Regions from separate parts of the Pseudonocardia sp. GCM10023141 genome, predicted to be linked through region 2. Evidence: riboswitches for the same ligand, from Rfam matches in the RefSeq annotation. Region 2 holds a riboswitch; each other region holds the start of a gene.
What was found. Region 2 has a riboswitch for cobalamin ahead of ACFPFQ_RS45335 (ABC transporter substrate-binding protein). Riboswitches for the same ligand answer to the same signal wherever they lie in the genome.

Region 1 (3,979 bases), on a different contig from region 2:
CCCGGGCACGACCTCGGTCTCGTAGCGGTCGGCCAGCCGCTTGTGCATGTGCATGTAGGAGCCGTAGAACAGCGGGTCGCCCTCGGCGAGCACGACGACGTCGCGGCCGGCCTCGAGGTGGGTGGCCAGCCTGGCCGCGGCCTCGGTGTAGAACGCGTCGATGGCGCCCTGGTAGCCGCCGGGGTGGTCGGTGGTCTCGGTGGTGACGGGGTAGACCAGCGCTTCCTCGATCTGTTCGGCGCGCAGATGCGCCGCGGCGATGCCACGGGCGATGGAGCGGCCGTGGCGCGCCGAGTGGTAGGCGATCACGTCGGCGGCGGCGATGACGCGCGCTGCCTTGATCGTGATGAGCTCGGGGTCGCCGGGGCCGACCCCCACCCCGTAGAGCTTGCCGGGCACGCCTACTCCTGCTCGCTGGCCAGCGCGTTGACCGCGGCGACCGTGATGGCCGAGCCGCCGCGGCGGCCGTGGACGACGAGGTGCTCGATGCCGTAGGCCGCGAGCGCCTCCTTGGACTCGGCGGCGCCGATGAACCCGACCGGGATCCCGATCACGGCGGCCGGACGCGGGGCGCCGGCATCGAGCATGTCGAGGAGGTGGAACAGCGCGGTGGGGGCGTTGCCGATCGCGACGACGGCCCCGTCGAGGTGCTCGCGCCACAGCTCCAGCGCCGCGGCGCTGCGGGTGTTGCCCAGCTGCGCGGCCAGCGCCGGGACGCGGGGGTCGCGCAGCGTGCAGAGCACCTCGTTGGCGGCGGGCAGCCGGGTGCGCGTGATGCCGGAGGCCACCATCATGGCGTCGCAGAGGATCGGGGCACCGGCCCGCAGCGCCGCCCGGCCCGCGGCGACGACGCCCGGGGAGAAGCCGATGTCCTGGGGCAGGTCCACCTGGCCGCAGGCGTGGATCATGCGCACGGCGACGTGGGCGACGTCGGGCGGCAGGCCCGAGAGGTCGGCCTCGGCCCGGATCGTCGCGAACGACTGCCGGTAGATCTCCGCGCCGTCGCGGATGTAGGTGCGGGTGCTCACAAGCCGTCCTGCCGTTCGCCGTCGATCAGGTAGCCGCCGTCCGCGAGCGCCACGGCGTCGACGTGCGGCGCGTGCGGTGCCCCGCAGCGGCGCTCGCAGCCCGAGACGTGGGTGCGGCGGTGGATCAGGGGGAGCGCGGTGCGGGCGTCGGCCCGGACGTCGGCGAGCGCCTTCGCGCAGCCCGGCCGGCCCGCGCAGGCGCTGAGCAGCGGCGCGGGCGACGCCGGGTCCACGACCAGACCGGCGGCGGCCAGCCGTGCGGCTGCGTCGGCGGTCGGCAGCACGATCGACCGCCACGGCGTGACGACCACCCGCTGCGCGGCGTCGGCCAGTACCAGCAGTTGGGCGGCCGTCAACTCCCCGAGCACCGGAGCGACGGCCAGCGCGGTGCCCCCGTCGGCACGCCGCACCGGACCCACCCCCGCGAGTCGGGACGGAAGGACCCGCGAGTCGGGACGGATCGCCCCGCGAGTCGGGGCGGATGGACCCGCGAGTCGGGCCCGGTCGGCCTCGGGAAGCTCGATCGCGCGCCAGGCGCTGCCACGGACCTGCAGGAACGTGGTGGCGGCGCGCACCAGCAGCGCGACGGCGTCCTCGGTCCGCGCGGTGACGCCGGTCTCGGTGCCGGCCACGACCAGCGTGCCGGTGGCGGCGTCGAGAGCCTGCCAGCACAGGTCCGGTTGCTCGGCGGCGACGTCGCCACGACCGTCGTCGAGTGCGAAGAGGAACCGGCCCGACAGCCCGGCGAGCTCCGGGCGGGCGCACAGCGCCCGGTCCAGCGCCGGGGCCAGCTCCCGGACGTCGGCGAGGCCACCGGCGATGCCCGACAGCGGTGACGCGAGCACGTTGCGCACCCGCTCGTGGGTGCGCGAGGGCAGCAGCCCGCAGCCGGTGAGCCGGCGCTCCAGCTCGGGGTCGCTGCGATCGAGGCCGCGCAGCTGCAGGTTGCCCCGCGACGTCAGGTGGATCTTCCCGTCGCCGAGGTCCTCGGCGCAGGCGGCCAGCACCCACAGCGCGGCCGCGTCGACCTGTCCGCCCGGCAGCCGGACGCGCGCGAGCGCGCCGTCGGCGGCGTCGTGCGGGGCGAGGACGCCGGGACAGGCGTCGACGCGGACACGGACGGGGGTGGGCACCGGGTCACTGTAATCACGCACGCCGGTGAGCCGGGGGAGCCGACGATCACACTCCGTGCCGCACCGGGATGTCAGCAAGGTGGCCTTCCAGACGTTCAACGTCAGGAAGGCCACCTTGCTGAGATGCGGGACCGGCTTGACTCCCGCCCCGACGCCACCGACAGTGAGGCGCACAACTGCACAGCGCGAGCGGGTCCAGGAAGCCGGTGCGAGTCCGGCGCGGTCCCGCCACTGTCACCGGGGAGCGAACCCCGTCAACGGCCACGGGGTAGCACCCGGAAGGCCGGGGCGAGCGTCGATCCGGGAGCCAGGACACTGCCCCGCTCGCTCGCCACCATGACCTGGGACGAGGATCCCGAGGAAGGTAATCCCATGCGCTGCGCCGCGTGCCGCTGTTTCGTGCCCGAGGGCGTCTCCTCGTGATCCTGCTGCTCTCCACGTCCGACACCGACCTGCTGTCGGCCCGCGCGAGCGGGGCCGGCTTCCGGTTGGCCAACCCGGCCCGCCTACTCGTCGACGATCTTCCCGCCCTGCTCGACGGCGCCGACGTCGTGGTCGTCCGCATCCTCGGTGGCCGCAGGTACTGGGAGGACGGCCTCGACGCCCTCGTCGCCTCCGGCAAGCCGCTGGTGGCGCTCGGTGGTGAGCAGGCGCCCGACGCGGAGATGATGCAGCAGGGGACCGTGCCCGCCGGCGTCGCCGCCGAGGCGCACGCGTACCTCGCGCAGGGTGGCCCGGCCAACCTCGCGCAGCTGCACGCGTTCCTGTCCGACACGCTGCTGTTCACCGGGGAGGGCTTCGAGCCCCCGACCGCGCTCCCGACGTGGGGCGTGCTCGAGCGCACCGCGCGGGAGACCAGTGGCCCCACCGTCGCGGTGCTCTACTACCGCGCCCAGCAGCTCGCCGGGAACACCACCTACGTCGAGGCGCTGTGCACCGCGATCGAGGACGCCGGTGGCCGCGCGCTGCCGGTGTACTGCGCGTCGTTGCGCCAGGCCGAGCCCGCCCTGCTCGAGAAGCTGCGCGAGGCCGACGCGCTGGTCGTCACGGTGCTGGCCGCCGGTGGTACCAAGCCCGCGTCGGCGAGTGCCGGTGGCGACGACGAGGCGTGGGACGTGACCGAGCTCGCCGCGCTCGACGTGCCGATCCTGCAGGGCCTGTGCCTCACCAGCAGCCGCGCGGCCTGGGCCGACGGCGACGACGGCCTGACGCCGCTCGACGTCGCCACGCAGGTGGCCGTCCCCGAGTTCGACGGGCGGCTGATCACCGTGCCGTTCTCGTTCAAGGAGATCGACGCGGACGGCCTGTCGGTCTACGTGCCCGACCCCGAGCGGGCCGCTCGCGTCGCGGGGATCGCGGTGCGCCACGCGGGGCTGCGGCAGATCCCCAACGCCGACAAGCGGATCGTGCTGATGCTCAGCGCGTACCCCACCAAGCACGCGCGGATCGGCAACGCCGTCGGGCTCGACACCCCGGCCAGCGCGGTCGCCCTGCTGCAGGCGATGCAGGCCGCCGGGTACGTGATCGGGGAACTGCCCGGTGTCGCGGAGTCCGACGGTGACGCGCTGATCCACGCGTTGATCGCCGCAGGCGGGCAGGACCCGGAGTGGCTCACCGAGGAGGCGCTGGAGTCCAACCCGGTGCGGATCTCCGCGGCCCGCTACCGGCAGTGGTTCGCCGGGTTGCCCGCGGACTTCCGCGAGGATGTGGAGAACCACTGGGGCACCGCGCCGGGTGAGCTGTTCGTCGACCGCAGCACCGACCGTGACGGCGAGATCGTGGTCGCGGCGATGCGCGCCGGCAACGTCGTGATCATCG
Region 2 (3,979 bases):
GAACGGGAGCAACGACTGTTCCCACGTCGCCCCCGACAGGCTGCCCAGCAGCCAGAACAGCACCGACTGCGCGGCCTGCGGGTCGGCGCTGCGGAACACGAGGAAGCTCGCCATCGCCGCGAACGCCGACGACAACACGGTTCCGGTGAGCACCAGCCGCAGCGGGGTCAGGCCACCCTGGGCCATCGCCACCCCGAACACGAGCAACGCCGCGCCCAGCGCCCCCAGCAACGCACCCGCCGACAGCGCCCACAGCCCCGCGCCGGCGAACGTGCCCAGCGTGATCACGGCGGTCGCGCCGACGCTGGCGCCGGAGGAGACACCGAGCAGGTAGGGGTCGGCGAGCGGGTTGCGCACGAGCGTCTGCATGCCGCTGCCGCCCAGCGCGAGACCGGCACCGACGACGATCGCGAGCACCACGCGGGGCCCGCGGATCTCCCAGACGATCGCGTCGGCCACCGGATCGACGCCCGTGGGGCCACCGAGGAGCCGGTGCCGCAGGACGTCGACGACCACGCCCGGCGAGACGTCGGCCGCGCCGAAGGCCGCCGAGGCGAGCGCGCTCACCACCAGCGCCGCGACGAGCACCAGCAGCACGGCGGCCAGCGGGACGCGGCGCGTGGCTCGCCGGTCGGCGACACGCTCCGAGGTCGGCACCGGTCTACTTCAGGTCGGCCGGCAGCTTCCCGACGATGCCGCTGGGCGGCGCGAGCCCCAACCCTTCGAGCGCGACGCGCAGCTCGTCGGCGGCGTCGATGTTGGGGAAGCCGCTGGTGAACAGGGCCAGCGGGAGCACGACGATCCGGTTCTGCGCCACGACAGTAAGGTCCTTGAGCCCCGGCTGGCTCGTGATCGTCGCCTTCTTCTGCGCGACCTCGTCGGCGTTGCCCGAGCGGTAGTCCATGACGACGATGACGTCGGGCTGTGACTGCGCGACGCTCTCCCAGCTCGCGTGGAACCAGGTGGTGTCCTGTGCCGCGAAGACGTTCGTGCCCCCGGCCGCGTCGATGATCCCCTGCGGCGGGCCGTTGCGCCCCGAGGTGTAGAGGTCGTTCGTGCCGCTGTCGAAGAGCAGGATCTTCGGCTTCGTGGCCGGTCGGGGCGCGTCGGCGAGCGCCTTGAGCCGCGTGTCGAGCTCGGCGAGCGCGGCGCTCGCCTGCTGCTGGTGGCCGGTGAGGACACCGTAGTTGGTGACGTCGGCGCGCACCGCGTCCCAGGGATCCATGGTGCCGAGCTTGGAGTCCTTGCCGGCGCCGGGATCCTGGCGGCAGCTGTCGGAGATCACGTAGGTGGCGATGCCCTTGGCCGCCGCGGACTCGATCGTGACCCCGGACGCACCGGCGAACAGGCCTCTGAAGGAGCCGACCAGCAGGCCGGGCCGCTGGGCGAGCACCGCTTCCATCGAGATGGGGCTCTTGAGCCGCGGCACGCTCTCGATGCCCGGCCCGTAGAGGGCGCTCATCACGGCGTCGTTGCCGGGGGTCAGCGTGGCGGCCGCGAGCTGGCGCAGCGCCCCGATCCTCATCAGCGTGCCGACGTTCGCGGAGTTGCTCGTGGCGACGATGCGCTGCACCGGCGTGGGATAGCTGGCCGGAATACCGCAGTTGGTCACCGTTGCGGTGGCAGGCGCCGCGGTGATCGCCGGGGCCGGCGCGCCACCGCAGGCGGCCAGCGCCGCGGCGACGACGGCCAGTGCGGCCGGGAACCGGAGTCGGGAGATGGTCATGCAGAGGCCTCTGCTCAGGGGCTCGGATCGCGAAGCCCGGACGGCTGTCGGCCAGCAGGTCTTCGGACTCAGGATCATCCGGACGAGGCGCCTTCCCGGACCGTGGGGTCCAGTGGCATGTCGCCTCGCCCGTCACCTTCACCGCTGCGCGTCAGCTCCGGATTCACACCGGATTCCCTGACCCATTCACTGGGCGTGACTGGCCTCGTGGCGGAACCTAGCAGCCCGCCGCACCACCGAGCGGCCCCTGCAGTCCACGTCACCCTGCACCGGTCAGGTGCGCGTGTAGTTCGCGATGATCACGCCCGTGGTGGTCACCACGCTGCTGGTCAGCGTGAACTCGGTCAGCGGGGCCGGACCCTCGAAGAGCCGCGCGCCGCTGCCGAGGGTGATGGGGTGGATCAGCAGCGTGTAGTGGTCGATCAGGCCCGCGGCGTGCAGGCTGCGCACCAGTGCGGTACTGCCGATGATCATCAGGTTCGCGCCGGGACGATCCTTCAGCTCGGCGACGGTCTGCGCCGCGTCACCGCGCAGCAGGACCGAGTTCTCCCAGGCGTCGGCGTCGTCGAGGGTGCGGGACACGACGTACTTCCGGACGCCGTTCATGTGCTTCGTGAACGGGTTGCCGTCCGTGCGGGAGCCCCACGCGGTGATGAAGTCGGTCCAGGTGCGACGGCCGAAGAGCATGTCCGCCGGCTTGCCCATCCCCTTGCCGGCCTCCTGCTGCATCACCTCGTCCTGGAACGCGCCGCCCCAGCCGCCGTGCGTGAACCCGCCGCGCGTGTCCTCGTCGGGACGGCCGAGGCCCTGCACGACGCCGTCGAGGGTGATGCTCAGGTAGGTACCGATCGAACGCATGGGGTGGGTGTCCTTCCGGGTAGCGGACCGCCCCAGCGGCGGCCCGTCACCCGCTACACGAACGACGATCGGCGACATCGACACCCGCCGGCGAAGTTTCGTCGAGGGGTTACTTCTCCCCGTAGAGCTGCTCGTAGTTCTTGTAGAGGATCCGCTGCTTGAGCTCGTCGCTCACCGGAGCACCGTTGATCTTCCAGTACTCGCCCCAGAAGTCGCTCCACGGCTCGTCGGACGCGAAGAGCACGCGGTCCTCACCGATACCGCGCTTCTCGATCTCGGTCATCAGCCAGCGGGCGCCGAAGCCGATCGTCCACGTGGTGTCGCAGTAGACCTGGTAGCCCTCCTCCACCCAGTCGAGGAACTGCGGGACGAGCTTGATGTGGCCGCTGACGCCGCCACCGAAGTGCACCAGGTAGATCTTGACGCGCTTGCCGTAGCGCTCCACCAGCGGGATGAAGTTGTTGATGTCCGAGGCACCACCGGCACTGGTGTGGAAGTGGAACACCAGGTCGTGCTGCTCAGCGGCGTCGAAGCAGGCCTCGGCCAGCTCGCGCGTCTCGTCGTCCCAGGTGTTGGGGTCGGGGTTGCCGCCCAGCAGGAACGTGGTCTTGAGCGCCTTGATGCCGCGCTCACCCGCGCTCTCGAGCGTCTTGAGGGTGAGCTCCTTGTTCTGCGGCAGGATCGAGACCCACAGGCCGCCGACGAGGCGCTCGTTGTTGGTGACGGAGTCGAGCACCAGGTCGTTGAGCGAGAAGGCGTGGCCCTGCACCGGGATGCCGTAGTTGGGCAGGATCAGGCCGCGCTCGACACCGAGGTTGTCGATGTAGCCCAGGTACTCCTTCGCGTTGGCGAACTCGTAGACCGTGGGCTTGACCGGCTCCTTCAGGTTGTAGAACTGCCACGCGTCCATCGTCCCGATGTGGCTGTGCGCATCGATGACGCGCCCCTTGACCTTCTCAGTGGATGCCATCCGCACTCCCTTACCCAATGCTCAACGAACGTGTCGGATAGTGAATGTAGCGAAGCATGCACATCTGAGCAATACTTCAGATAATCAGTCCGCCGGAGGGTGCCGTGTGACGGCCCGGGGATCACGCCAACCCGGACATGGGCGCCGCCGCACCCGACCGCGCCACCCCCGCAGCCACCGCGCCGATGACCCGAACGGCGGCTGACGCGCTCGCACACACCTCCGGTGCACGGCACACACCGTGCACGGTGTGTGCCGGGACGCTGCGGTGTGTGCGAGCGGTCAGGGGTTGACCACCAGCGCGGTCACGTCGCGGACCCAGCGGGCCGCCGGACCCGCAGCCTCACTCGCTGACGTCGCCGATTGTCGCCGAGGCGAGCGGGCGAACAGGTTGACTTCGCACACCGTCTCCCGTCCTCGCAGGG
Region 3 (3,979 bases), on a different contig from region 2:
GCTGCCGCCACCAGGTTGCGCAACGACGCCAGCACCTCGGGCTCACCGCGGGTCTTCAGCCCGCAGTCCGGGTTGGCCCACAGCCGGTCCGGCGTGACGAAACGACCGGCCGCGCGCAGCAGCTCCTCGATCTCGTCGGCCGTCGGCACCTCCGGCGAGTGCACGTCGTACACGCCAGGGCCGAGGCCCCGCGTCACGCCGGTGGCCAGCCCCTCGACCTCGGCCATGTGCGACCGGGCCGCCTCCAGCGTGGTGACGTCGGCGTCGAGCCCGTCGATGGCGTCGACGACCGCGGTGAACTCCGAGTAGCACAGGTGCGTGTGCACCTGCGTCGCGTCGGCCACACCACCGGTGGCCAGGCGGAACGCGTCGACCGCCCAGTCGACGTAGGCCTTGCGACCTTCTGCGCGCAGCGGCAGCAGCTCGCGCAGCGCCGGCTCGTCGACCTGGATGACGCGCAGGCCGGCCGCCTCCAGGTCGCTGACCTCGTCACGCAACGCCAGCCCGACCTGCCGGGCGGTGTCGCCCAGCGGCTGGTCGTCGCGGACGAACGACCAAGCCAGGATCGTGACCGGGCCCGTCAGCATCGCCTTGACCGGACGCTGCGTCAGCGACTGCGCGTAGGTGCTCCACGCCACCGTGATCGGCCTCGGCCGCGACACGTCGGCGTAGATCACCGGCGGGCGTACGCAGCGCGAACCGTAGGACTGCACCCAACCGTGCTCGGTGGTGGCGAAGCCGTCGAGGTTCTCGGCGAAGTACTGGACCATGTCGTTGCGCTCCGGCTCGCCGTGCACCAGCACGTCGAGGCCGAGGTCCTCCTGCAGCCGGATCACGCGCTCGATCTCCGCACGCATGCGACGCTCGTACTCGACGTCGTCGAGCTTCCCCGCGCGGTGGGCGGCCCGGTCGGAGCGGATCGCGCGGGTCTGCGGGAACGAGCCGATCGTGGTGGTCGGCACCGGCGGCAGCTGCAGGTGCAGGCGCTGGGCCACGACCCGGTCGGCAGCCGACCCGCGGGCGTAGTGATCGGCGCCGAGTGCGGCGAGGCGGGCCCGCACCTGCTCGTTGCGCTCACCGGAGCGGTCGGCGTTGCGCAGCGCGGCAGCCGCGTCGAACTCGGCGGAAACGCTCTGCCGCCCCTCGCGCAGGGCCCGGCCCAGCAGCACGACCTCGGCCACCTTCTGCTTCGCGAACGCGAGCCGGTCGCGCACGGTGGCGGCCAGGTTGGTCTCGACGTCGACGTCGTAGGGCACGTGCAGCAGCGAGCAGGACGAGCTGATCTCGACCGAGCCGGCCGGGCCCATCAGCGTGGCGGCGCGGGCGAGCGCCGTCTCCAGGTCGGTGCGCCACACGTTGTGCCCGTCGACGACGCCCGCGAGCAGCGTCTTGTGCTGCAGCGCCGGGAGCGTCGCAGCCAGGTCGAGGTCATCGAGGCCCGCCACCAGGTCCAGCGCGATCGCCTCGACCGGGCTGGCCGCCAGCACCGGCAGCGCCGGGCCGAAGTTGCTGTAGTACCCGGCCACGAGGATCTTCGGTCGGCCCGCCACCGCGCCGAGCCTGCGGTAGGCGACGGCGAGCGCGTCCAGCTCGGCTGCCGCGCGGTCGGCGGTGAAGGCCGGCTCGTCGAGCTGCACCCACTCGGCTCCGGCCGCGCCGAGCTCGGCGAGCAGCGCGGCGTACGCGTCGAGCACGGGCTCGAGCAGGTCGAGCGGGCTGAAACCGGCCGGAGCCCCCGGTGCGGCCTTCGCCAGCAGCAGGAACGTGACCGGCCCGATCAGGACCGGACGTGTCGGCACACCGGCCGCGAGCGCTTCGGTGAACTCCTCGACCGGCTTGCGGTCGGCGAGGGTGATCGCGGTGTCGGGGCCCACCTCGGGCACCAGGTAGTGGTAGTTGGTGTCGAAGAACTTCGTCATCTCCAGCGCCGGCACCGAACCGTGGCCCCTGGCCATCGCGAACAGGGTGTCGAGGTCGTCGAGCCCGAGCGCGGCGAAGCGCGGCGGCACCGCGCCGAGGATGCGGGCGGTGTCGAGCACCTGGTCGTAGTAGGAGAACGTGTTGCCGGGCACCGAGTCGAGCCCGGCGGCACGCAGCTGCGCCCAGGTGTCGCGGCGCAGCCCGGCGCCGACGGCGCGTAGGCCGTCCTGGTCGAGCGTGCCCGCCCAGTACTTCTCGACGGCCTTCTTGAGCTCACGGTCCGGGCCGATCCGGGGATAGCCCAGAACGGTCGTGCCGATGGTGTTGCTGGGAGTCACTGCTCTCTCCTCGCGAGCGGACGGAGGATCCGCCGCGTCGCGGGAAGCACGACGGCGCCCGGGCACACCGGTGCCCCGGACATCCGCACGGCCCTCCCACGAGGCCACGGATCCGCGCGCAACCGTCGGGTGCGCACACCGGTGGCAGGTCTTCGGACTCGCGGGCACGCGCCTCCCGGCGCACCTACCGACCGTCGCTTCCCAGGCCCTTCGACCCAGTGCTCGTTGACGGCTCTCGTTCCCACTCACCGCTGCGGGGCAGCCCCGGATTCTCACCGGGTTCCCTCTTGCCTCGGACCCGCCCGTACTGCGACGGGCCCGAACCACCAGCGCTTCGGACTATAGCGGCGCCCGGCGACGTCGCACCTGGCCGTGACGTTGGGCACGTGCCGCCGCCGGGCCGGGACCCGTTCCCGCGTTGCAGGAAGGCCACCTTGCCGCAAGATTCTTGCGGCAAGGTGGCCTTCCTGCAATGGGGTGTCAGCGGGGGTGTCAGCGCGCCGCCGGCACCGGATCGGTCGCGTCCTCGGGCACGTTGAGGTCGCGGTTGAGCGTCTCCGGCGACATCAACGTGGCCACCACGCTGATGATCGCCATCAGCATCATGTAGGCCGCCACCGGGATCCAGGACCCGGTGAACGCGCTGATCAGCGCCGCGCAGATCAGCGGGGCCACGCCGCCACCGAGCACCGACGAGAACTCGCGCGCGAGCGCGACCCCGGCGTAGCGGTAGCGGTTGCCGAACATCTCCGGGAACCAGCTCATCTGCACCGCGACGGCGCCCTGCCCGGCCAGCAGGAAGCCCACGATGATCGCGGCGTAGATCGCCCACGCCGAGCCGGTGCTCAGCGCGATGAACGTGGGGCCGGGCAGCACGACCAGCGCCGAGACGACCGCGAGGTAGATCGGGCGACGTCCGAAGCGGTCGGACAGGATGCCGAACCCGACGGCACCGATGCCGCCGCAGATCGCGCCGACGAGCAGCACCGGCGGCACGAACGACGGGTCCACACCCACGGCGGAGATCAGGTAGGACGCCATGAACACCTGGTAGGTGTAGGACTGCGCCGTCACGCCGACGTTCATGAACAGCGCCAGCAGCACCGGCTTGCGCCCGTGTTCGAGCACCTCGCGCAGCGGCGCCTTCGGCTCCGCGTGCTGCTCCTTGAGCTCGGCGAACACCGGGCTCTCCTGCAGCCGCCTGCGGATGATCCACGCCGCGATCGTCACGAAGATGCTGCTGAGGAACACCAGCCGCCATCCCCATTCCAGCACCGCCTCGGTCGGCAGCAGTTGCACGAGGATCCACGCCAGCGCACCGAGCGCGGTGCCCAGTGCCGCACCGGTCATCACGAGCGATGCCAGCCGCCCGCGACGCCCCGGATAGGCCGTCTCGGTCAGCAGCGTCGCACCGCCTGCCTGCTCGGCACCGGCCCCGAACCCCTGGAAGAACCGGCAGACCACCAGCAGGATCGGCGCCAGCAGCCCGACCTGCCCGTAGGTCGGCAGCAGCCCGATCGCGAGCGTCGCGCCGCCCATCAGCATCAGGGTGGCGACGAGCACCCACTTGCGCCCGAGCCGGTCGCCGAAGTGGGAGAAGAACAGGCCACCGAGCGGCCGGGCCGCGAAGCCGACGGCGTAGGCGCTGAAGCTGGCGAGGATGCCGGCGGCAGGGGTGATGTTCGGGAAGAACAGCTTGCTGAAGACCAGCGCCGAGGCCG
Region 4 (3,979 bases), on a different contig from region 2:
GCGGCGCGGGAGCAGACCGGGCAGGTCGGCGGGCAGGGGCGACGCCACCCCGATGTCGACGACGCAGACCTCGGCGCCCACGCGGCGGGCGAACGCGTTGACGACGGCGCCGCCCGCGGTGAAGTTCGCGACCATCTGCGCCGTGACCTCCTGCGGCCACGGTGTCACGCCCTGCGCGTGCACCCCGTGGTCGGCCGCGAACACGGCCACCGCGGCGGGCTCCGGGATGGGTGCCGGGCACTGCCCGGCGATCCCGGCCAGCGTCACGGCCACGGCCTCCACCCGTCCCAGCGAGCCGGGCGGTTTCGTCATCCGGTCCAGCCGGTCGGCCGCGGCCGCCCGCGCGGCGGCGTCGGGCGGTGTGATGGCGGCGACGGTCTCGGCGAGCAGGTCCAACGGGTCCTCCCCCGGTAGTCCACGCAGGCCGAAGGCCTCGTGGTGCACGGCCCACCGCAGCGGTCTGCGGCGGGCCCATCCCGACGACTCGAGTTCCGGTCGGTCGGCGAACTCGGTGACGTGCCCGACGCACAGGTAGGCGACGAGCTCCAGGTGCGGGGGCAGGTCCAGCTCGCGGGCGAGCGCCCGCTCGTCACCGAAGCTGACCCAGCCCACACCCAGGCCCTCCGCGCGGGCGGCGAGCCAGAGGTTCTGGACCGCGCCGACCGTGGAGTAGGGCGCGGTGCGCGGCTGGGTGTGGCGACCCAGCGTATGGCGCCCACCGCGGGTGGGGTCGCACGTGACGGCGATGTTGAGCGGGGTGTCGAGGATCGCCTCGACCCGGACGCTGCGGAACGCGTCCGCCCGCGCCGCCGGCAGCGACGCCGCGTAGTCCGCCCGCGCCGCCGCGACGTGCGCCTGCACCCGCTCGCGGGTGGCGCGGTCGCGGATCAGGACGAAGTCCCACGGCTGCGAGAACCCGACGCTCGGGGCGGCGTGGGCGGCGACCAGCACGCGGTGCAGCGCCGCGTCGTCGATCGGGACGTCGGCCCGGAACCCGGAGCGGACGTCGCGGCGGCCTGCGACGACGCGATGGAACGCGTCCCGCGTCAGCTCGTCCACGGGCCCCCGGCCGCCACGAGGCTCTGCATCTCGGTGATGCCGGGCACGAGGCGCACGGTCAGCTCGCCCACCGTGTCGCGCACCGCCGCCGCCAGCGCGTCGAAGGCGAAGTCACCGCCCGGATCACCCTCCGATGCCACCACCGCCGTTCCGCCCGGGTGGGCGGCGAACCACGCCGCCACCGCGGCGGCCGCGCCCACCGGCACCCGCTCGACCCGCCAGGCCTCGGTGTAGAACAGCACCGTCTGCTCGGCACGCCCCACCTCCGGCACGAACACGACGTCGGCCGCGGCGAGCAGATCCGCCGCCCGCACCGTCACCAGACCCGGATCACCGGGTCCGACACCCACTCCCACCAGCACGTTCACGTCGCTCTCCTCCTCGAGGGTCCGCGCCCTCGCTCCGGGGTGATCGACGGCAGGAAGTGTCCTGGCTCCCGGATCGACACGAGCCGCCCGACCTTCCCGCTGCTGCAGTGGTCACGGGTGGGCGATCGCTTCCCGGTGACAGTGGCGGGACCGCGCCGGATTCCCACCGGCTTCCTCCACTGCCGTCGGCCGAAGCCCAACACAGACGGCGGCGGCGGTCAACGCGGCGTGAGAAGGCCGACCTCGCGCGGGTTCGGGATCACCCCACCCGGGTTGGCCGGGCAGCGCCACCGTCGCGCCGCCGCGACCGCGCCAGTCTCGGCTCGTGACACATCCGGAGGCAGGGATCGAGACGGTGCGGCTGGCGACGTGGAGCGCGCGACATCCGTGGCGGGCGGTGGCGGCGTGGTCGTGTTCGTGGCGCTGTGCGTCGGGACGGGATCCGCGGTCGGTACCGACCAGGGATCGATCAGCGCGTTCTGGATCGGCGAGGCCGGGCGGGCGGAGTCCCTCGCCGCCGCGGCCGGGCTGAGCCCGCCGGAGACCGAGAACATCCTCATCACCTCGGCGGCGGGGCCGCTCGACGAGGTCGCGGCGGCCGCGGCGGACGTCCGCGCCGCGCTGCGCGACGTTCCCGGTGTCGCACGGCACGACCGGGGTGCTGCGCCTCGCGGTGCCGTACGCGGAGAACTCCCCGGAGGGGGCGGCGTCGCTGCAGCGGTTGCGGGGACCCTGCTCCCCCAGGCCTTCGGCACCGCTGTCCGGTGCGGGGTGAGCGGAGATCTCCCGCGGCACCGACTACTCGGCGCACCAGGCCGAGCGCATCCCGTGGGTCATCGGCTCCCGGATGCCGCTGATGACGTTCGCGATCCTCGTGGGCCTCTCCACCGACTACCAGATCTTCGTGGTCTACCGGATCCGCGAGGCGGTGCGGCGCGGGGTGTCGACCCGGCAGGCCGTTCGCGAGGGGATCGCGAGCACGGCGGGCGTCGTCACCAGCGCTGCGGCGGTCATGATCTCGGTGTTCGTGAGCTTCCTGCTCATCAACCGGATCGAGATGAAGCAGGTGGCCGTCGGCCTCACCGCGGCCGTGCTGTTCGACGCCGTGGTGCTGCGGATCCCGATCCTGCCGGCCGCCATGACGATCCTCGGGAGTGGACGTGGTGGCCCCGCTACCGCACCGCGATCCTGAGCAACTCCGCTGACGGTGCGCGCCGCGAGGAGTCGCGGCGCTATGGCTTCCCCGACCTCGTCGATGTGCTGCTCTACTCCCACGAGATCGGGATCGCGAAACCCGACCCGCGCGCGTACCAGCTGACCTGCGAGCGGTTGGCGGTCGAGCCCACCGGAGCGGTGTTCGTCGACGATGTACCGGCCAACGTCGAGGCCGCGCGGCAGATCGGCATGCACGCGGTCCTGCACACCGACGCAAGGCAGACGATCATGGCGGTCGAGGCGCTGTTGCGGAGCTGAGCGCGCGGGGCCCGCGAGATGTCAGAAGGGCGTCCATGCTGACGGTGAACGTCAGGAGGGCGTCCTTCCTGACGTGTGCGACGGCGGGGGCGGGGCGTTCGCCGCCACCAGGCCGTCCGCGGTGGTGATCGCCGCCTCGGCCAGCGCGACGGCCGCGAGCGCGTCACCGCGCAGGTTCGGGTTGCCGTCGCGGGCGAGTCCGGCCGCCAGCGCGGCGACCTCGTGGGCGATCGCCGCGATCTCCGCGGGCACGGCCGAAGCGGCGGCGCGGGTGCGCTCGACGGCCGCGGGCCGAGCCGGGTCGTCGCGGGGCAGCCGCAGCGCGGCGAGGAACTCGCGGTACGCGGCGGCATCGGCGTCGGCCAGCGGCTCCGCCCGGTCGCGCAGCGCATCCGCCGCGGCCGGTGCGGCGCCCGGCTCGGGCGCGTAGCGGGCCGCCATCCCCGCGAGCGCGGCGGCCAGCGCGGTGGCGAGTGCGGCCGCGCCACCGCCACCGGGCGCGGGCGTGCGGTCGGCGACGGCCACGAGCAGGTCGCGGACCGACAGGTCGAGCAGGCTCACGACGTGACCTGATGGTCGACGAGACCCGCGACGGGCCCGACGACGATCACCGCGGGCGGGTGGATCTCCTGGTCGCGCACGGCGTCGGCGACCTCGGCGAGCGTGGTGCGCACGGTGCGCTGGATGCGGGTGGTGCCGTCCTGGATCACCGCGACCGGGGAGTCGGCGGGGCGGCCGCCGTCGATCAGGGCCGCGGCGAACAGCCCGATCCGCTCCACGGCCATCATCAGCACGATGGTGCCGCGCAGCCGGCCCAGCGCGGGCCAGTCGACCAGGCTGGTGGGGTGACCCGGGGCGACGTGCCCGGACACCACCACGATCTCGTGGGTGACGCCGCGGTGGCTGACCGGAACGTCGGCGACCGCGGGTGCGGCGAAGGCGCTGGTGATGCCCGGTACGACGGTGACCGGCACGCCGGCCTCGGCGCAGGCGAGCACCTCCTCGAACCCGCGTCCGAAGACGTACGGGTCGCCGCCCTTGAGGCGCACGACGAAGCGGCCCGCCCTGGCGTGCTCGAT

Region 1: linked by a shared signal. The riboswitch ahead of cobN (cobaltochelatase subunit CobN) and the one ahead of ACFPFQ_RS45335 (ABC transporter substrate-binding protein) in region 2 are both predicted to bind cobalamin.
Region 3: linked by a shared signal. The riboswitch ahead of metE (5-methyltetrahydropteroyltriglutamate--homocysteine S-methyltransferase) and the one ahead of ACFPFQ_RS45335 (ABC transporter substrate-binding protein) in region 2 are both predicted to bind cobalamin.
Region 4: linked by a shared signal. The riboswitch ahead of ACFPFQ_RS41175 (SAM-dependent methyltransferase) and the one ahead of ACFPFQ_RS45335 (ABC transporter substrate-binding protein) in region 2 are both predicted to bind cobalamin.

Annotation. Positions count from the first base shown of each region.
Region 1 is NZ_JBHSIR010000018.1:65,283-69,261, forward strand. It holds gene ACFPFQ_RS09725 (precorrin-2 C(20)-methyltransferase) at 1-399, opposite strand, end outside; gene ACFPFQ_RS09730 (precorrin-8X methylmutase) at 402-1,028, opposite strand; gene ACFPFQ_RS09735 (precorrin-3B synthase) at 1,025-2,161, opposite strand; cobalamin riboswitch at 2,358-2,479, shown strand; gene cobN (cobaltochelatase subunit CobN) at 2,581-3,979, shown strand, end outside.
Region 2 is NZ_JBHSIR010000082.1:174,329-178,307, reverse strand. It holds gene ACFPFQ_RS45340 (FecCD family ABC transporter permease) at 1-657, opposite strand, end outside; gene ACFPFQ_RS45335 (ABC transporter substrate-binding protein) at 662-1,726, opposite strand; cobalamin riboswitch at 1,762-1,945, opposite strand; gene ACFPFQ_RS45330 (dihydrofolate reductase family protein) at 2,000-2,584, opposite strand; gene ACFPFQ_RS45325 (amidohydrolase family protein) at 2,694-3,554, opposite strand.
Region 3 is NZ_JBHSIR010000087.1:238,981-242,959, reverse strand. It holds gene metE (5-methyltetrahydropteroyltriglutamate--homocysteine S-methyltransferase) at 1-2,258, opposite strand, end outside; cobalamin riboswitch at 2,384-2,601, opposite strand; gene ACFPFQ_RS47810 (MFS transporter) at 2,751-3,979, opposite strand, start outside.
Region 4 is NZ_JBHSIR010000069.1:55,114-59,092, reverse strand. It holds gene cobT (nicotinate-nucleotide--dimethylbenzimidazole phosphoribosyltransferase) at 1-1,059, opposite strand, end outside; gene ACFPFQ_RS41175 (SAM-dependent methyltransferase) at 1,047-1,427, opposite strand; cobalamin riboswitch at 1,483-1,603, opposite strand; gene ACFPFQ_RS41170 (MMPL family transporter) at 2,284-2,619, shown strand; gene ACFPFQ_RS41165 (HAD-IA family hydrolase) at 2,613-2,900, shown strand; gene ACFPFQ_RS41160 (cyclodeaminase/cyclohydrolase family protein) at 2,952-3,461, opposite strand; gene cobA (uroporphyrinogen-III C-methyltransferase) at 3,458-3,979, opposite strand, start outside.